One region of the Pseudomonas sp. 15C genome, then DNA from elsewhere that is predicted to be linked to it. Evidence: riboswitches for the same ligand, from Rfam matches in the RefSeq annotation. Region 1 holds a riboswitch; the other holds the start of a gene.
What was found. Region 1 has a riboswitch for cobalamin ahead of ACYYKW_RS18855 (ABC transporter substrate-binding protein). Riboswitches for the same ligand answer to the same signal wherever they lie in the genome.
Positions count from the first base shown of each region.

Region 2: another riboswitch for cobalamin. It lies ahead of cobW (cobalamin biosynthesis protein CobW); the one in region 1 lies ahead of ACYYKW_RS18855 (ABC transporter substrate-binding protein).

Region 1 covers NZ_JBUDGD010000039.1:44,761-52,299, forward strand. The annotation lists gene ACYYKW_RS18835 (LTA synthase family protein) at 1-1,415, shown strand, start outside; gene katG (catalase/peroxidase HPI) at 1,566-3,836, shown strand; gene map (type I methionyl aminopeptidase) at 3,917-4,708, opposite strand; partial or broken gene ACYYKW_RS18850 (ParD-like family protein) at 4,705-5,073, opposite strand; cobalamin riboswitch at 5,286-5,479, shown strand; gene ACYYKW_RS18855 (ABC transporter substrate-binding protein) at 5,622-6,635, shown strand; gene ACYYKW_RS18860 (FecCD family ABC transporter permease) at 6,632-7,539, shown strand, end outside.
Region 2 covers NZ_JBUDGD010000013.1:49,389-56,927, forward strand. The annotation lists gene ACYYKW_RS09770 (ATP-binding protein) at 1-15, opposite strand, end outside; gene cobN (cobaltochelatase subunit CobN) at 398-4,246, opposite strand; gene cobW (cobalamin biosynthesis protein CobW) at 4,250-5,320, opposite strand; cobalamin riboswitch at 5,421-5,632, opposite strand; cobalamin riboswitch at 5,717-5,938, shown strand; gene ACYYKW_RS09785 (CbtB domain-containing protein) at 6,056-6,253, shown strand; gene ACYYKW_RS09790 (CbtA family protein) at 6,265-6,966, shown strand; gene ACYYKW_RS09795 (cobalamin biosynthesis protein) at 6,963-7,376, shown strand; gene cobM (precorrin-4 C(11)-methyltransferase) at 7,455-7,539, shown strand, end outside.

The sequences.
Region 1 (7,539 bases):
AGCGCGGCATGAACACTCCGGATTACGTGCTGCACACGCACCAGACCATTCGCGGTCTGTACGCCATGCTCTGCGGCGACTACGACAAACTCAACAACGGCACGCCCAAAGGCGTGGAAATGCTCACCCTCAACGAGCGCAATCAGGCCTGTCTGCCGGCACAACTGCGTGACCACGGTTTCAGCACGCATTACCTGCAAGGTGCCGGGCTGCGCTTCATGGCCAAAGACAAGATCATGCCGCACATCGGCTTCGATGCCACCCATGGGCTGGAATGGTTCAGCAACAGCAACTATCTGGTATTTCCATGGGGCAAGGATGACAAGGCGTTCTTTGAGGGTGCGCTGGATTACGTTGGCCAGTTGAAGAAACACAAACAGCCGTGGATGCTCACCCTGCTCACCGTGGGCACTCACCAGCCCTACTCCGCACCGGACGATTATCTGCAGCGTTACGAAACGCCGAAGCAGGCCGCCGTCGGTTATCTCGACGATGCGCTGGATCAGTTTCTCAGTGGCCTGGAACGCAAAGGCGTGCTCAAGGACACGCTGGTGGTGATCACATCGGACGAATCCCATGGCATCGACGGCGTGCGTCTGGCCTCCTCGTGGGGGTTCAACCTGACCCTGGCACCGGAGCAGGCGCAACTGCCGCGCCTGAACAAAGGTGTCTATGGTCACGTCGATCTGAGCACTTCGATCCTCGACTACTTCGACCTGCCAGTGCCCTCCGCGCTGAGCGGTCGCTCGCTGTTCCGTGACTATGATTCCGGCCGCGAAATCATGTCATTCACCAATGGCAAGCTGCGCTATCACGATGGCCGCGGCATCTTCTCCGAATGCGACATGCCGCGCCGCTGCCGCTATTACGAAAGCGCTGGTTTCATCGCCGACAGCGCCATTTACAAGGGTCGCTACAGCGGTCATCCGGCCCGGCAGATCGCCGCCCGCGCCAATGCCCTGGACCTGTCGCTGCTGCGCACACCGCTCAATCATCGCTACCAGTTCGGCAGCAACAACATCATCCCGCTGCAAGCGCAGATCAAGGATGACTGGGCCGACAACCTGATCGGTGCGCAGTACCTGGAAATGCCCAAGGGCTCGCACACTCGCGTCCGCCTGACCGTGCGCGCGGTCGACCCGCAGCAAGCGGCGTACATACAACTCAAGGCCAAGGAGTTCGAACAGGACGTGCAGCTGGGCTTACCGGCGGAAATGGTCGCAACGGCGGATCAGCCGCTGGAAATGGACTTCAGCTTTGAAAACCCGCAACAGCGCAAGGCGTTTTCGTTTCATTTGCTCGGTTACGGGCAAGGCGCGGTGGAAGTCAGTGACTTCAGCGTGATCACTGAACTGCCGGGGCAAGAGGACATTCTCGACGATGTGCCCGATGACGACACGGCGCAATCGAGCTGATCCCGCTGACCCGAAGCAGCGCGGCGCTGAGAGAGTTTGCCTATCGGCGCGCAATACCTGCGCTATTAGCTGGTTTGCCAAGTCGGGTCTAGCCTTACAAGTCCGAAGTCGGCACCAGCCGGCCGCAGCAGACCTGATAGGGACTCGAACATGGCAAGCGAATCGAAATGCCCGTTCAACCATGCCGCCGGTGGCGGCACGACCAACCGAGACTGGTGGCCGAATCAACTGAACCTGAAAATCCTCAGTCAGCACTCGCCCAAGTCTGACCCGCTGGGCCAGGACTTCGACTATGCCAAGGCGTTCAATAGCCTGGATTTTCAGGCGCTGAAGCAAGATATCAGCGCATTGATGACCGATTCTCAGGACTGGTGGCCGGCGGACTTCGGTCACTATGGCCCGCTCTTCGTGCGCATGGCCTGGCACAGCGCCGGCACCTACCGGACAGCCGATGGTCGCGGTGGCGCCGGCTCCGGTCAGCAACGGTTCGCCCCGCTCAACAGTTGGCCGGACAACGTCAGCCTCGACAAGGCCCGCCGCCTGCTCTGGCCGATCAAGCAGAAATACGGCCGCAACATTTCCTGGGCCGATCTGATCGTGCTCACCGGCAACGTCGCGCTGGAATCCATGGGCTTCAAGACCTTTGGTTTTTCCGGTGGTCGCGCCGATGTCTGGGAACCGGATGAAGACGTGTACTGGGGGTCGGAAACCGAATGGCTGGGCGGTGACAATCGTTACGGCAAGAGCAACGGCCCGGTACAGGAACCCGGTGACGGTACGCTGGTAGCCGAACCGGATCTGCACGGCAAGGAAGAAAGCCGCACCGATCAGGGCGAGCGCAATCTGGAGAACCCGCTCGCTGCGGTGCAGATGGGCCTGATTTATGTGAACCCGGAAGGTCCCGAGGGCAACCCGGACCCGGTCGCCTCGGCCAAAGACATACGCGAAACCTTCGGCCGCATGGCCATGAACGATGAAGAAACCGTGGCGCTGATTGCGGGCGGCCACGCGTTCGGCAAGACCCACGGTGCCGGCCCGGCCGACAACGTCGGCCCTGAACCGGAAGCGGCCGGCCTCGAACAGCAAGGCCTGGGCTGGAAAAATGCCTTCGGCACCGGCAAGGGCGCAGACACCATCACCAGTGGTCTGGAGGTGACCTGGACCTCCACGCCCACCCGCTGGAGCAACAACTACCTGGAAAACCTGTTCGGCTTCGAGTGGGAACTGACCAAGAGCCCGGCCGGGGCGCATCAGTGGCAACCGAAAAACGGCGCCGGCGCCGGCACGGTTCCGCATGCCCATGACCCGAGCAAAAAGCTCTCGCCGACCATGCTCACCTCTGATCTGGCGCTACGGTTCGACCCGGCTTACGAGCAGATCTCGCGACGCTTCCTGGCCAATCCCGAGCAATTGGGCGACGCCTTCGCCCGCGCCTGGTACAAACTGATCCACCGCGACATGGGCCCGCTGTCACGCTACCTCGGCCCGGAATTGCCCAACGAAGAATTGCTCTGGCAAGACCCGTTGCCGGACGTCAGCCATGCGTTGATTGACGACAGCGACGCCGCCGCGCTGAAAAGCAAAATCCTCGCCTCAGGCCTGTCGGTTGCGCAACTGGTCTCAACGGCGTGGGCGGCGGCCTCGACCTTCCGCGGCTCGGACAAACGTGGCGGTGCCAACGGCGGGCGTTTGCGTCTGGCACCACAGAAGTTCTGGCAAGCCAACCAGCCAGAGCAACTGGCCCATGTGCTGCAAACCCTGGAGGGCATTCAGAGCGAATTCAATGGCGCAAGCACTGGCAAGAAAATCTCGCTGGCGGACCTGATCGTGCTGGCCGGCAATGCCGGGGTCGAGCAAGCCGCACAGAACGCTGGTCATTCAGTGAGCGTGCCGTTCTCGCCCGGGCGCGTGGATGCCTCGCAGGAGCAGACCGATGTCGAATCGTTCGGCTTCCTTGAACCGATTGCCGACGGTTTCCGCAACTACAGCAAAGGCAAATACACCGTCGCGGCTGAAACCCTGCTGATCGACAAGGCGCAACTGCTGACCCTCACCGCCCCGGAAATGACCGTACTGCTCGGCGGCCTGCGGGTGTTGAATACCAACGTCGGGCAGACCCGGCATGGTGTCTTCACCGATAAACCCGAAGCGCTGAGCAATGACTTTTTCACGAACCTGTTGGACATGGGCGTGGAGTGGCAACCGACGACGCGCGATGCTGATGAATTCGAAGGACGGGACCGCAAGACCGGCGCGCCGAAATGGACCGCAACCCGGGTGGATCTGGTGTTCGGTTCCAATGCGCAGTTGCGCGCGCTGGCCGAGGTGTATGCCAGTGCGGATGCACAACAGCAGTTCGTCAATGACTTCGTCAAGGCCTGGACGAAGGTCATGAACCTGGATCGGTTCGATCTGAAGTAACGGCCAAAAGAAAACGCCGCTTGTTCAAGCGGCGTTTTTTATGCGTTGGATTTCACGAATTCTGACCGCCAAACGCAGTATCAACTGATAGCCGCATACCCCTCGATCTGATCCGGCCACGCCGTCAGCACTTCAAACCCGGTCTCCGTCACCGCCACCATGTGCTCCCACTGCGCCGACAGCGAGCCATCCTTGGTCAGCACCGTCCAGCCATCGGGCATGTTCTTCACGTGGCGTTTGCCGGCGTTGAGCATCGGTTCGACGGTAAAAATCATTCCCGCCTTGAGCTTCATCCCTTGATTGGGAAAGCCGTAATGCAGAATCTGCGGTTCATCGTGGTAGATCTTGCCGATGCCATGGCCGCAATACTCGCGCACCACGCTGAAGCCTTCCTTTTCGGCGAGGCTCTGAATCGCGTAACCGATATCGCCCAGCGTGGCGCCCGGTTTGACCGCGCGAATACCTGCGCACATGGCGTCATAGGTGGTCTTGATCAGATGTTGCGCTTCAGGCGTGGCCTCACCGACCACGTACATGCGGCTGGTGTCGCCGAACCAGCCGTCCTTGATCACGGCGATGTCGAGGTTGAGGATATCGCCATCCTTCAGCGGAGTAGCAGAAGGAATGCCGTGGCAGACCACGTCGTTGACCGAGGCGCAGACGGTTTTCGGGAAGCCGTGATAACCGACGTTGGCCGGAACGGCTTTCTGTACGTTGACGATGTAGTCGTTGCACAGCCGATCCAGTTCATCGGTGGTCACCCCGGCCTTGACGTGGGGTACCAGCATGGCCAGCACTTCGGCAGCCAGTCTGCCGGCCGCGCGGGATTTTTCGATCTCGGCCGGGGTGTTGAGCTTGATCTGGTTTCTCATGCGAGGGCGACTTCCTGTGTCAGTTGGTGCAGGTCGAGCCCGCCATTCTGCTCGGCGCGGATCAGCAAACGGCAGATCGCGCTGTGGTCGAGGTTGGGGTGCAACTCGGCGAGCATGCCGATGCGCATCCAGTGCTCGGCCTGCGCGTTGATCGAGCGGCTGAGTGCATTGCTGGAGATGCGCAGGTTTTCGTGCATGTCTTCGGAAATTTTTACGATGCCCATGGAGGTAATCCGATACGGAATGTATATGGATCGTATATTAGCGTTGGGGGTTCGCGGATTGCAAATCCGGGTTGTGACGTTTGTTTTTTTCAGGATCTGCAGGCGGGTGGCTAGAGGCATGCGGTCGGCTTTGGACTTGTGGTGGCCCCGCCCCTCACCCCAGCCCTCTCCCCCTGGAGAGGGAGCCGATCTTCGTTAGCTTCTGAATTTGTGTTCAGCTCGGTACTCGGTGTGGCCATATGTCGCCCAAACACCGCGGTCAGTCCCCTCTCCCTACGGGCGGTCCGACGTTTCGGGAGGGTTAGGGTGAGGGGCTTTTCAAAAGATTCATCTCCCCCTCATCCCCCCAAATCGTCTACCATGCCGCCGCCGGTTTCCGCATGGGATTAATAGGGAATCCGAGGTGCTTGTTCAGCATCGATCGGAACTGCCCCCGCAACTGTAGGTGCCGAGCCTGCTCCTCGACTGCCACTGGGTAACCCCCGGGAAGGCCGGAGCCAGGCGATGACGCATCAGTCAGGAGACCTGCCGGCACAATGACTACTAACCGGCGGGGTGTCCGGGAAGGACATCGTGCCGTGCGCGTTTTTCGCGTGATGACCGGCCTTGCGTTATTTCCTGATGGCGCTTGATGGTGTGTTTCCAAACCGTACCCGCCCTCCCCGTACGGTTCCATTGGAGACTGCCCCATGCTGCTGCCCCGTATTGCCACCCTGTTCACCAGTCTGGGCCTCTGTGCCTTGGCGCAAGCGGCGCCCACGGTTTATCCGCTGACGATCGAGAACTGCGGCAGCAGCCTGACGTTTCAGCACGCCCCGGCACGCACGATCACCATCGGCCAGGCCGGCACGGAAATGCTCTATGCCCTGGGTCTGAGCGACAAAGTCGTTGGCACTTCGCTGTGGTTCAACGACGTGCTGCCCCAATACAAGGCGCAGAACGAAAAGATAGAGCGCCTCGCTGATAACGAACCGAGCTTCGAAGCGGTGATCGGCAAGCGCCCGGAACTGGTCGCCGTGGAGCTGGAATGGATGGTCGGCCCGCAAGGTGCGGTCGGCACCCGCGAGCAGTTTCATGAGTTGAAGATTCCGACCTACCTGCTGCCCTCCGATTGCGAAGCCAAGGACAACCTCGTCGGCTCCGATGGCACGCGGCTGGCGCCGTTTCGCATCGACAGCATCTACAAAGGCGTGAGCCAACTGGCGCAGGTTTTCGATGTGCAGGCGCGTGGCGAACGGCTCAACGAACGACTCAAGGCCAGCCTCGCGCAGTCGATCGCCACGGCGAAAACCCAGCAGCGCAAGGATGTCAGCGCTGTGGTCTGGTTTTCCAGCGCCGAGATGGACATCGAGCCGTTTGTGGCCGGGCACAAAGGCGTTCCGGATTTCATGCTGAGCACCCTGGGTGTGCGCAATGTGGTCGAGTCGGATGAAGAATGGCCGACCGTGGGTTGGGAAACCATTGCCAAAGCCAACCCGACTTTCCTGGTCATCGCGCGCATGGATCGTCGGCGTTTCCCGGCTGACGACTATCAGAAGAAACTCGCGTTCCTGCGCAGCGACCCGGTGACGCGCAACATGGACGCGGTGAAACACAACCGCATCATCATCCTCGATGCCATGGCCATGCAGGCCAGCCTGCGCACCTTCGACGGCCTGGCGCAACTGGCCGCCGCCATCAATGCCTACGACCTGGCGCCATGAGCAGACGCCTGATCCGTTCGCTGCTGGTACTGCTGACGCTATCGGTTGCGCTTATCGGCGGCGTGGCGATCGGTGAGACTTCGATCGAGCCGGGCGTGGTGCTGCAAGTGCTGGCCAACAAGCTGTGGGGCGCCGGTTATGTGCTCGACCCGATCGATGAAGGCATCGTCTGGAATTACCGCCTGACCCGCGCACTGGTCGCCGCTGCCTGCGGCGCCGGGCTGGCAACGTGCGGGGTGATCTTGCAGTCGCTGTTGCGCAATCCGTTGGCCGATCCTTATCTGCTGGGCATCTCCGCCGGGGCCTCGACTGGCGCGGTAATGGTCGCCTTGCTTGGCGTGGGTGCCGGGCTGGTGTCGCTGTCGGCCGGCGCGTTTGCCGGTGCGGTGACGGCATTCGTGCTGGTGATTCTGCTGGCACGGGTCAGTGGTTCGGCCAACGGTACCGGGCAGATCATTCTGGCCGGGATTGCCGGCTCGCAATTGTTCAATGCGCTGACCGCATTCCTGATTACTCGCTCGGCGAGTTCCGAGCAGGCCCGCGGGATCATGTTCTGGCTGCTCGGCAACCTCGGCGGGGTGCGCTGGCCGTCGGTGTGGCTGGCGGTGCCGGTGGCCCTGCTCGGGCTGGTCGTGTGCCTGTGGCATCGGCGGGCGCTGGATGCGTTTACCTTTGGCGCGGATTCGGCGGCGTCGCTCGGCATACCGGTGCGCCGCGTGCAGATTCTGCTGATCGGTTGCGCGGCGCTGGTCACGGCCGTGATGGTCTCGATTGTCGGTTCGATCGGTTTTGTCGGCCTGGTGATCCCCCATGCGGCGCGGTTGTTGCTCGGCACCGGGCATGCTCGATTGCTGCCGGCGAGTGCCTTGGGCGGCGCGGTGTTTCTGATTGCCGCCGATGTGTT
Region 2 (7,539 bases), on a different contig from region 1:
TGGGGTGTCGGTCATGTGTGGGTTCTCTGGCGTGGTCGTTGGTGGTCTTGAATGTTCTGGTGTGTCAGGTAAAGCCCCTCACCCTAGCCCTCTCCCGGAGGGAGAGGGAACTGATTCGGGTGTTCTCCAATGTTGCGGGGTGTCAGGTAAAAGGCCCTCACCCTAGCCCTCTCCCGGAGGGAGAGGGAACTGATTCGGATGTTCTTCAATGTTGCGGGGTGTCAGGTAAAAGGCCCTCACCCTAGCCCTCTCCCGGAGGGAGAGGGGACTGATCGAGGTGATCTCACGAATTGCATTGATCTGATAGTTCGAGTTGAACATAGGTTTCGAATACAACACAGATCGGCCCCCTCTCCCTCCGGGAGAGGGCTGGGGTGAGGGTTGGCTTTTGCAGGCGCTACCCATCTTCCTCGATATCCAGCAGTAAATTCTCCAGCGCTTCCTTATAAGCCCCCGGCTCCTGCCACATGCCGCGCTGCTGCGCTTCGAGCATGCGTTCGGTCATGTCTCGCAAGGCATGCGGATTGTGCTCGCGGACAAACTCCCGGGTCTGCGGGTCCAGCAAATAGGCGTCGGCCAGCAACGCATATTGATGATCGTCGATCAACTGCGTGGTCGCGTCGAAGGCAAACAGGTTATCGACCGTCGCGGCCATCTCGAACGCGCCTTTATAGCCGTGACGCTTGACCCCGTCGATCCACTTCGGGTTTGCTGCGCGTGAGCGAATTACCCGGTTCAGCTCTTCTTTCAGGGTGCGGATTTTCGGCAAATCAGGTTGGCTATGATCGCCGTGATAACTCGCCGCCGCTTCGCCGCGCAGGCTTTCCACGGCGGCGAGCATGCCGCCCTGGAACTGGTAGTAATCGTTGGAATCGAGCAAGTCATGCTCGCGATTGTCCTGATTCTGCAGCACCGCCTGCACCTGACTCAGACGTTGGACGAACTGCTCGCGTGCAGCGGTCCCCTCGTCGGCGCCGCCATACGCGTAAGCGCCCCAGTTCAGATAAACCTCGGCGAGGTCTTCGCGGCTCTGCCACAGGCGACCGTCGACAGCGCCCTGCACGCCAGCGCCGTAAGCACCGGGTTTGGCGCCGAAGATACGCCAGCCGGCCTGGCGCCGCGCGGTGTCCTCGTCGACGCCGGACTGACGCAGCGTCTCGCGCTCGGCGCGCACTTTGGCCGCCAGCGGATTGAGGTCGTCCGGCTCGTCCAGCGCCGCGACCGCTTGCACCGCAGCGTCGAACAAGCGAATCAGGTTGGCAAACGCATCGCGGAAAAATCCCGAAACGCGCAACGTCACATCGACGCGCGGGCGGTCGAGCAGGCTCAGCGGCAGAATCTCGAAATCATCGACACGCTGACTACCGGTGGCCCACACCGGCCGTACGCCCATCAGCGCCATGGCCTGGGCAATGTCGTCACCGCCGGTGCGCATGGTTGCGGTGCCCCAGACCGACAGGCCGAGCTGACGCAAATGGTCGCCGTGATCCTGCAGATGCCGTTCGAGAATCAGCGTCGCTGACTGAAAACCGATACGCCACGCGGTGGTGGTCGGCAGGTTGCGCACATCCACCGAATAGAAATTGCGCCCGGTCGGCAGCACGTCGAGGCGCCCGCGACTGGGCGCGCCGCTCGGGCCGGCGGGGACGAAACGGCCACTGAGGGCGTCGAGCAGACCGCGCATTTCTGCCGGGCCGCAGGCGTCGAGGCGTGGTGCGATGACTTCGCGCAAATTATCAATGATTAACCCGACTTCAGCCCACCCCGATTCCTGTAGGAGTGAGCCTGCTCGCGATGGCGGTGTGTCAGTTGATTTGATGTTGGCTGATCCACTGCTATCGCGAGCAGGCGAAGGCCTACAAGGGATATGCAGGGATTCGGAGATCAGCTCGGTGGCGAACAATTCGAGGCGTTCGCGGGTGTCGCCGGCGGTGCGCCAGACTTCGTCGGTGACGGTTTGCAGTTCGCTTGGACGCGGTCCCTCCCACGGCTCGGCCAGAGCGCAATCCAGTGGATCGAAACCTAGTTCAAACGCTTTTGCCACCGCGCGCAGCAGGCTTGATTGCGCGCCCTTGCCATCCCCGCGCGGAATCCGCAGCAAGGCCAGCAAGGTATCGATGCGCAAACGCCCGCTCGGCGACTCGCCGAAGATATGCAGGCCATCGCGAATCTGCGACTCCTTCAAATCACACAGATACGTATCCAGACGCGGCAACCAGATCGCCGCGTCGGCGTCACTGTCCAGCGCGGCGTCGAGTTGCAGCTCGCGGTCGATCTGCGTATCGCGCACCAGTTGCAGAATGTCGCGTTGCAATTCCCGGGCGCGGCGCGGGTCGAGCAACTGCGCTTCGTAATACTCGTCGGCGAGCAGTTCGAGATTGCGCAACGGCCCGTAGGTTTCCGCGCGGGTCAGCGGCGGCATCAGGTGGTCGATGATTACCGCTTGCGTACGCCGTTTGGCCTGGGCGCCCTCGCCCGGGTCATTGACAATGAACGGATAGATATTCGGCAGCGGCCCGAGCAGCGCGTCCGGCCAGCAGTTTTCCGAGAGGCCGACACCTTTGCCCGGCAGCCATTCAAGGTTGCCGTGCTTGCCGACATGGATCACCCCGTGCGCGCCATAGGTGTTGCGCAGCCAGAAATAGAACGCCAGATAAGCGTGCGGCGGGACCAGGTCCGGGTCGTGATAAACCGCACTCGGGTCGACCTGATAACCACGCGCTGGCTGAATGCCGACGAAGGTCAGACCGAAACGCAGCCCGGCGATCATCATGCGTCCGTCGCGGCACATCGGGTCGTTGTGCGGCGCGCCCCAACGGGCGATCACAGCGGCGCGGTTGGATTCAGGCAATGCATCGAACATCGCCATATAAGCGTCCATCGCCAGGCTTTGCTGGCATGGGCGCAGGTCAATCGTGTCGAGGTCATTGCTGACGCCGCCGAGCAATTGCTGGATCAACTCGCTGCCGCTGCCTGGCAAATCGGCCGAAACCGGATAGCCCTCAGCCTGCAACGCACGCAGGATATTCAGCGCTGCCGCTGGCGTGTCGAGGCCGACACCGTTGCCGATGCGCCCGTCGCGGGTCGGGTAGTTGGCGAGAATCAGCGCGATGCGCTTTTCGCTGTTCGGTACCCGCGCCAGAGCAGTCCAGCGCCGCGCCAGTTCAGCAACAAAATCCATGCGCTCGGGTTGCGCGCGATAGCACACCACATCCGATTGGCTGCGCTCGCTGCGCCAGGCCAGATCCTTGAAGCTGATCGGCCGACTGATGATGCGCCCGTCAAGTTCCGGCAAGGCTATGTGCATGGCCAGATCGCGCGGGCCCAGGCCTTGCTCGCTGTCGCGCCAGCCGGGCTCGTTGTCCTGGGCGCAGATCGCCTGGATCACCGGGATATTGCGGCGAAACGGTCGCAGGTGCGGCGCTTCGGGACTGGACTGGGCAAAACCGGTGGTATTGAGGATCACCCCGGCCTCGACTTCGTCCAGCCAATCCTCGACCACCGTCAGGCAGCCGGGTTCTTTCAGGCTGGCCACGGCGATGGGCAAAGGATTGAGCCCCGCAGCTTGCATGCGCTGGCAAAACACATCGATGAACCCAGTGTTGGCTGCTTGCAGGTGCGAGCGGTAAAACAGCAGCGCCGCGACCGGTTGTGCGGGCAGCCATTCAGCTTGCCAGTCACTCAGGGCAGCAGTAGTTTTGGTCGGGTGGTAAATCGCTGTACGCGGCAAGGTTTGCGGCTCGCCCCACGGGTAATCGCGGGCGAACCAGCGATTGCCCAGGCAGCGGAAAAAATCCAGCGCGTTGCCCAGTCCACCCTGACGCAAGAACTGCCAGAGACGGTCACGGTCCACCGCGCTGACGGTGCTCAAGTCGCTGAGTTCCGGGTCGGGGCGATCGTCGCCCGGCACCAGAATCACTTGCACGCCGCGCTCGGACAATTCCACCAGGCGCTCGACGCCATACCGCCAATAGGCGATGCCGCCATGCAGCGAAATCAGAATCAGCTTGGCGTGGCGCAACACTTCATCGACGTACAGATCGACCGAGGCGTGATTCTGCACCTGCATCGGGTTGGCCAGGCGCAGGCTCGGGTAGTCCTGCGGCAACTGCTGCGCCGCTTCGGCGAGCAGCGCAAGGCTGGAATCGCCGCTGCACAGGATCACCAACTCGGCGGGCGTCTGGCCAAGGTCGGCAATGTTGTCATCCGAGACGAAACCGCCGGGCTGGGTCCTGAGCAGGTGCATGACTTAAACGCTGAGCGCGGCGCGCAGTTGCGCTTCGAGCTGCGCTGCATCCAATTCCTGGCCGATCAACACCAGACGCGTTACGCGCGCTTCGTCGGCGCCCCACTGACGGTCAAAATGCTTGTCGAAGCGCGTACCTACGCCTTGAATCAGCAAGCGCATCGGCTTGTTCGGAATCGCGGCGAAGCCTTTCACGCGCAGGATGCCGTGTTGCACCACCAGTTGCGTCAGCGCGTCGAGCAGCAGGCTTTCGTCGGCTTGCGGCAGTTCGATGGAGATCGAGTCGAAGGCGTCGTGATCGTGGTCATCGTGATCGTCATCACCGTCGTGGTGATGGTCGTGGTGACTGTGACGGCTGTCGATGTGTTCTTCGGAACCGGCACCGAGGCCGATCAGCACGTCCAGCGGCAGACGGCCGTTGCTCGCTTCAATGATTTTTACCGCAGGTGGCAACTCTTCGGCGACTTCAGCGCGCACGCGCGCCAGATCTTCTGGACTGGTCTGGTCGGCTTTATTGAGGATCACCAGATCGGCGCTGGCCAGTTGGTCGGCGAACAGTTCGTGCAGCGGTGACTCGTGATCGAGGTTCGGGTCAAGCTTGCGCTGGGCATCGACCTGATCCGGGAACGCGGCAAAGGTGCCGGCGGCCACGGCCGGGCTGTCGACCACAGTGATCACCGCATCAACGGTGCAGGCGCTGCGGATTTCCGGCCACTGGAAGGCTTGCACCAACGGCTTGGGCAAGGCCAGGCCCGAGGTTTCGATGAGGATGTGATCGAGATCGCCGCGACGCGCGACCAGTTCGCGCATCACCGGGAAGAATTCTTCCTGCACGGTGCAGCACAGGCAGCCGTTGGCCAGTTCGTAAACGCGGCCGCTGGCTTCTTCTTCGGTGCAGCCGATGGTGCACTGCTTGAGGATTTCGCCGTCGATGCCCAGCTCGCCAAACTCGTTGACGATCACCGCAATGCGCCGGCCCTGAGCATTGTCGAGCATGTGCCGCAGCAAGGTGGTTTTGCCCGAACCGAGGAAACCGGTGACGATGGTGACGGGGAGTTTGGCCAGTGTTTTCATCGGTATGCCCTTTGGCAAGCGGCGGGCATACGGGACGAGGACCGGCCACGCGCAGGCGCGCCGGAAGTATTCGCCACCGGATCACCCCGCCCGGTTGAAAGTGAGAATCTGTGACGAGGCAGGTCTCCTGGCTGACAGTGTTCAGGCGCCGGGCCTGGCATTCGCTGCGCCTTCCCGCGGGCTCGTGGACCGAGCTGGCAGTGGCGTTGCAGCGAACATCACCGTTCACAGTTGCGGGGGCAGCCGCGGCTTTGACCGCGTTCCCTTCTTAGCTTCGACAGATGCCGAAGAACCTCGAAGGCGCAAGGCTACGCATGGGTTGATGATGGGTCAATGCTTTGGTTTCGTGGATATTCACTACTGCCCGAAATTGACTCAAACCCACCCGCATGCTCTCCTGTACGCCTTGTTACGGGTGCCCTTCACAGGGTGAAACGGGAAACCGGTGAATCATGTGCTTTACTCAGAGCCATGTCAGTCCGGTGCTGCCCCCGCAACGGTAAGCGAGCGAAGCGTCAAAACCACTGTGCCAACCCGGCATGGGAAGGTGACGCTTGCAGGTCGGCCAGGCGCCAACCCCTCGCGAGCCCGGAGACCGGCCCGCAACACACAGTGCGCTATCGGCGTCACTGGACATAACAAACCCGCGGTGGGCGGGCGCTGTTCGTACCTCTGCGTGTCCGTCACGCAGGGTCCGCATGCGTTCGACTGCCCCTTACACTATAGGGAAGCGCCATGTCGATCATCAGCAGCACCGGCAGCAACACGGATAAAATCGCCAGCACCACCACCCTGAGCCAACGCCTGATTGCCGCCGCCTTCGCCTCGATTCTCGGCGCGGGCCTGGTGTATTTCGCCGGTTTCTCGCATATCGAAGCGGTGCACAACGCGGCCCACGACACCCGCCACAGCGCTGCGTTTCCGTGCCACTGAGACCTCTCGACATGATCAAGCGAATTGCGCAAACCGCAGGTTTCACTGGCCTGCTGGCCGCCCTGCTCCTCACGCTGCTGCAAAGCTTCTGGGTCTCGCCGCTGATTCTTCAGGCGGAAACCTATGAAAAATCCGAGCCGGTCGCCGCAGTCCACGAACACGCGGCCGGCACCGCGGCGCACAGCCATGACGGCGAAGCCTGGGAGCCGGAAAACGGCTGGCAGCGCGTGGTTTCGACCACCGGTGGCAATCTGGTGGTGGCGGTCGGTTTCGCCCTGATGCTTGCCGGCCTGTATACATTGAGAGCGCCGCGCTCCACCGCGCAAGGCTTGCTCTGGGGTCTGGCCGGTTACGCGACGTTCGTGCTGGCGCCAACGCTGGGCCTGCCGCCGGAATTGCCGGGCACCGCTGCGGCTGATCTGGCGTCGCGGCAGATGTGGTGGATCGGCACTGCGGCCTCGACCGCCGTCGGCCTGTCGCTGATCGCCTTCAGCCGGCACTGGCTGATGAAGCTGCTCGGTGTAGCGATTCTCGCCGTGCCGCATGTGATCGGCGCGCCGCAGCCGCTGGTGCATTCAATGCTCGCGCCCGAGGCGCTGGAAAGCCAGTTCAAGATCGCTTCGCAGTTGACCAACGTGGCGTTCTGGCTGGCCCTGGGCCTGATCAGCGCCTGGTTGTTCCGCCGCAACAGCGACGGTCACTACCACGCATGAGCGATGACCGCGCGGCGTCCACGCTGGTGGTCGGCCTCGGCTGCCAACGCGGCTGTCCGACCAGCACGCTGCGCGCGTTGCTCGACCAGGCCTTGCAGGCGCACCGCATCGAGCTCAAGTCAATCAAGGCCCTGGCCAGCATCGATTTGAAGCGCGACGAACCGGGCCTGCAAGAACTGGCCGTACAACTGGCCTTGCCCCTGCTGTACTTCAGCAGCGAGGAATTGGCCGGTTACCAGTCAATGCTCAGCCACCAGTCGCAAATCGCTTACGAACGCACCGGCTGCTACGGCGTGGCGGAAAGCGCAGCGCTGGCGCTTGCCGAACAACTCCTGCAGGCGCCGGCAAAGCTGCTGATCAGCCGACAAAAATACGCTCAAGCCACTCTGGCGTTGGCCGGCGCCGCGTAAATCCTGATAATCGCCGCCATCCATCATGAACAATCTTCATCTGAAGCGTTGTCGCGCCTCTTCTCCAAGGATCCAACGATGACCGTTTATTTCATCGGCGCCGGCCCCGGCGACCCGGAATTGATCACTGTCAAAGGCCAACGGTTGATCCGCCACTGTCCGG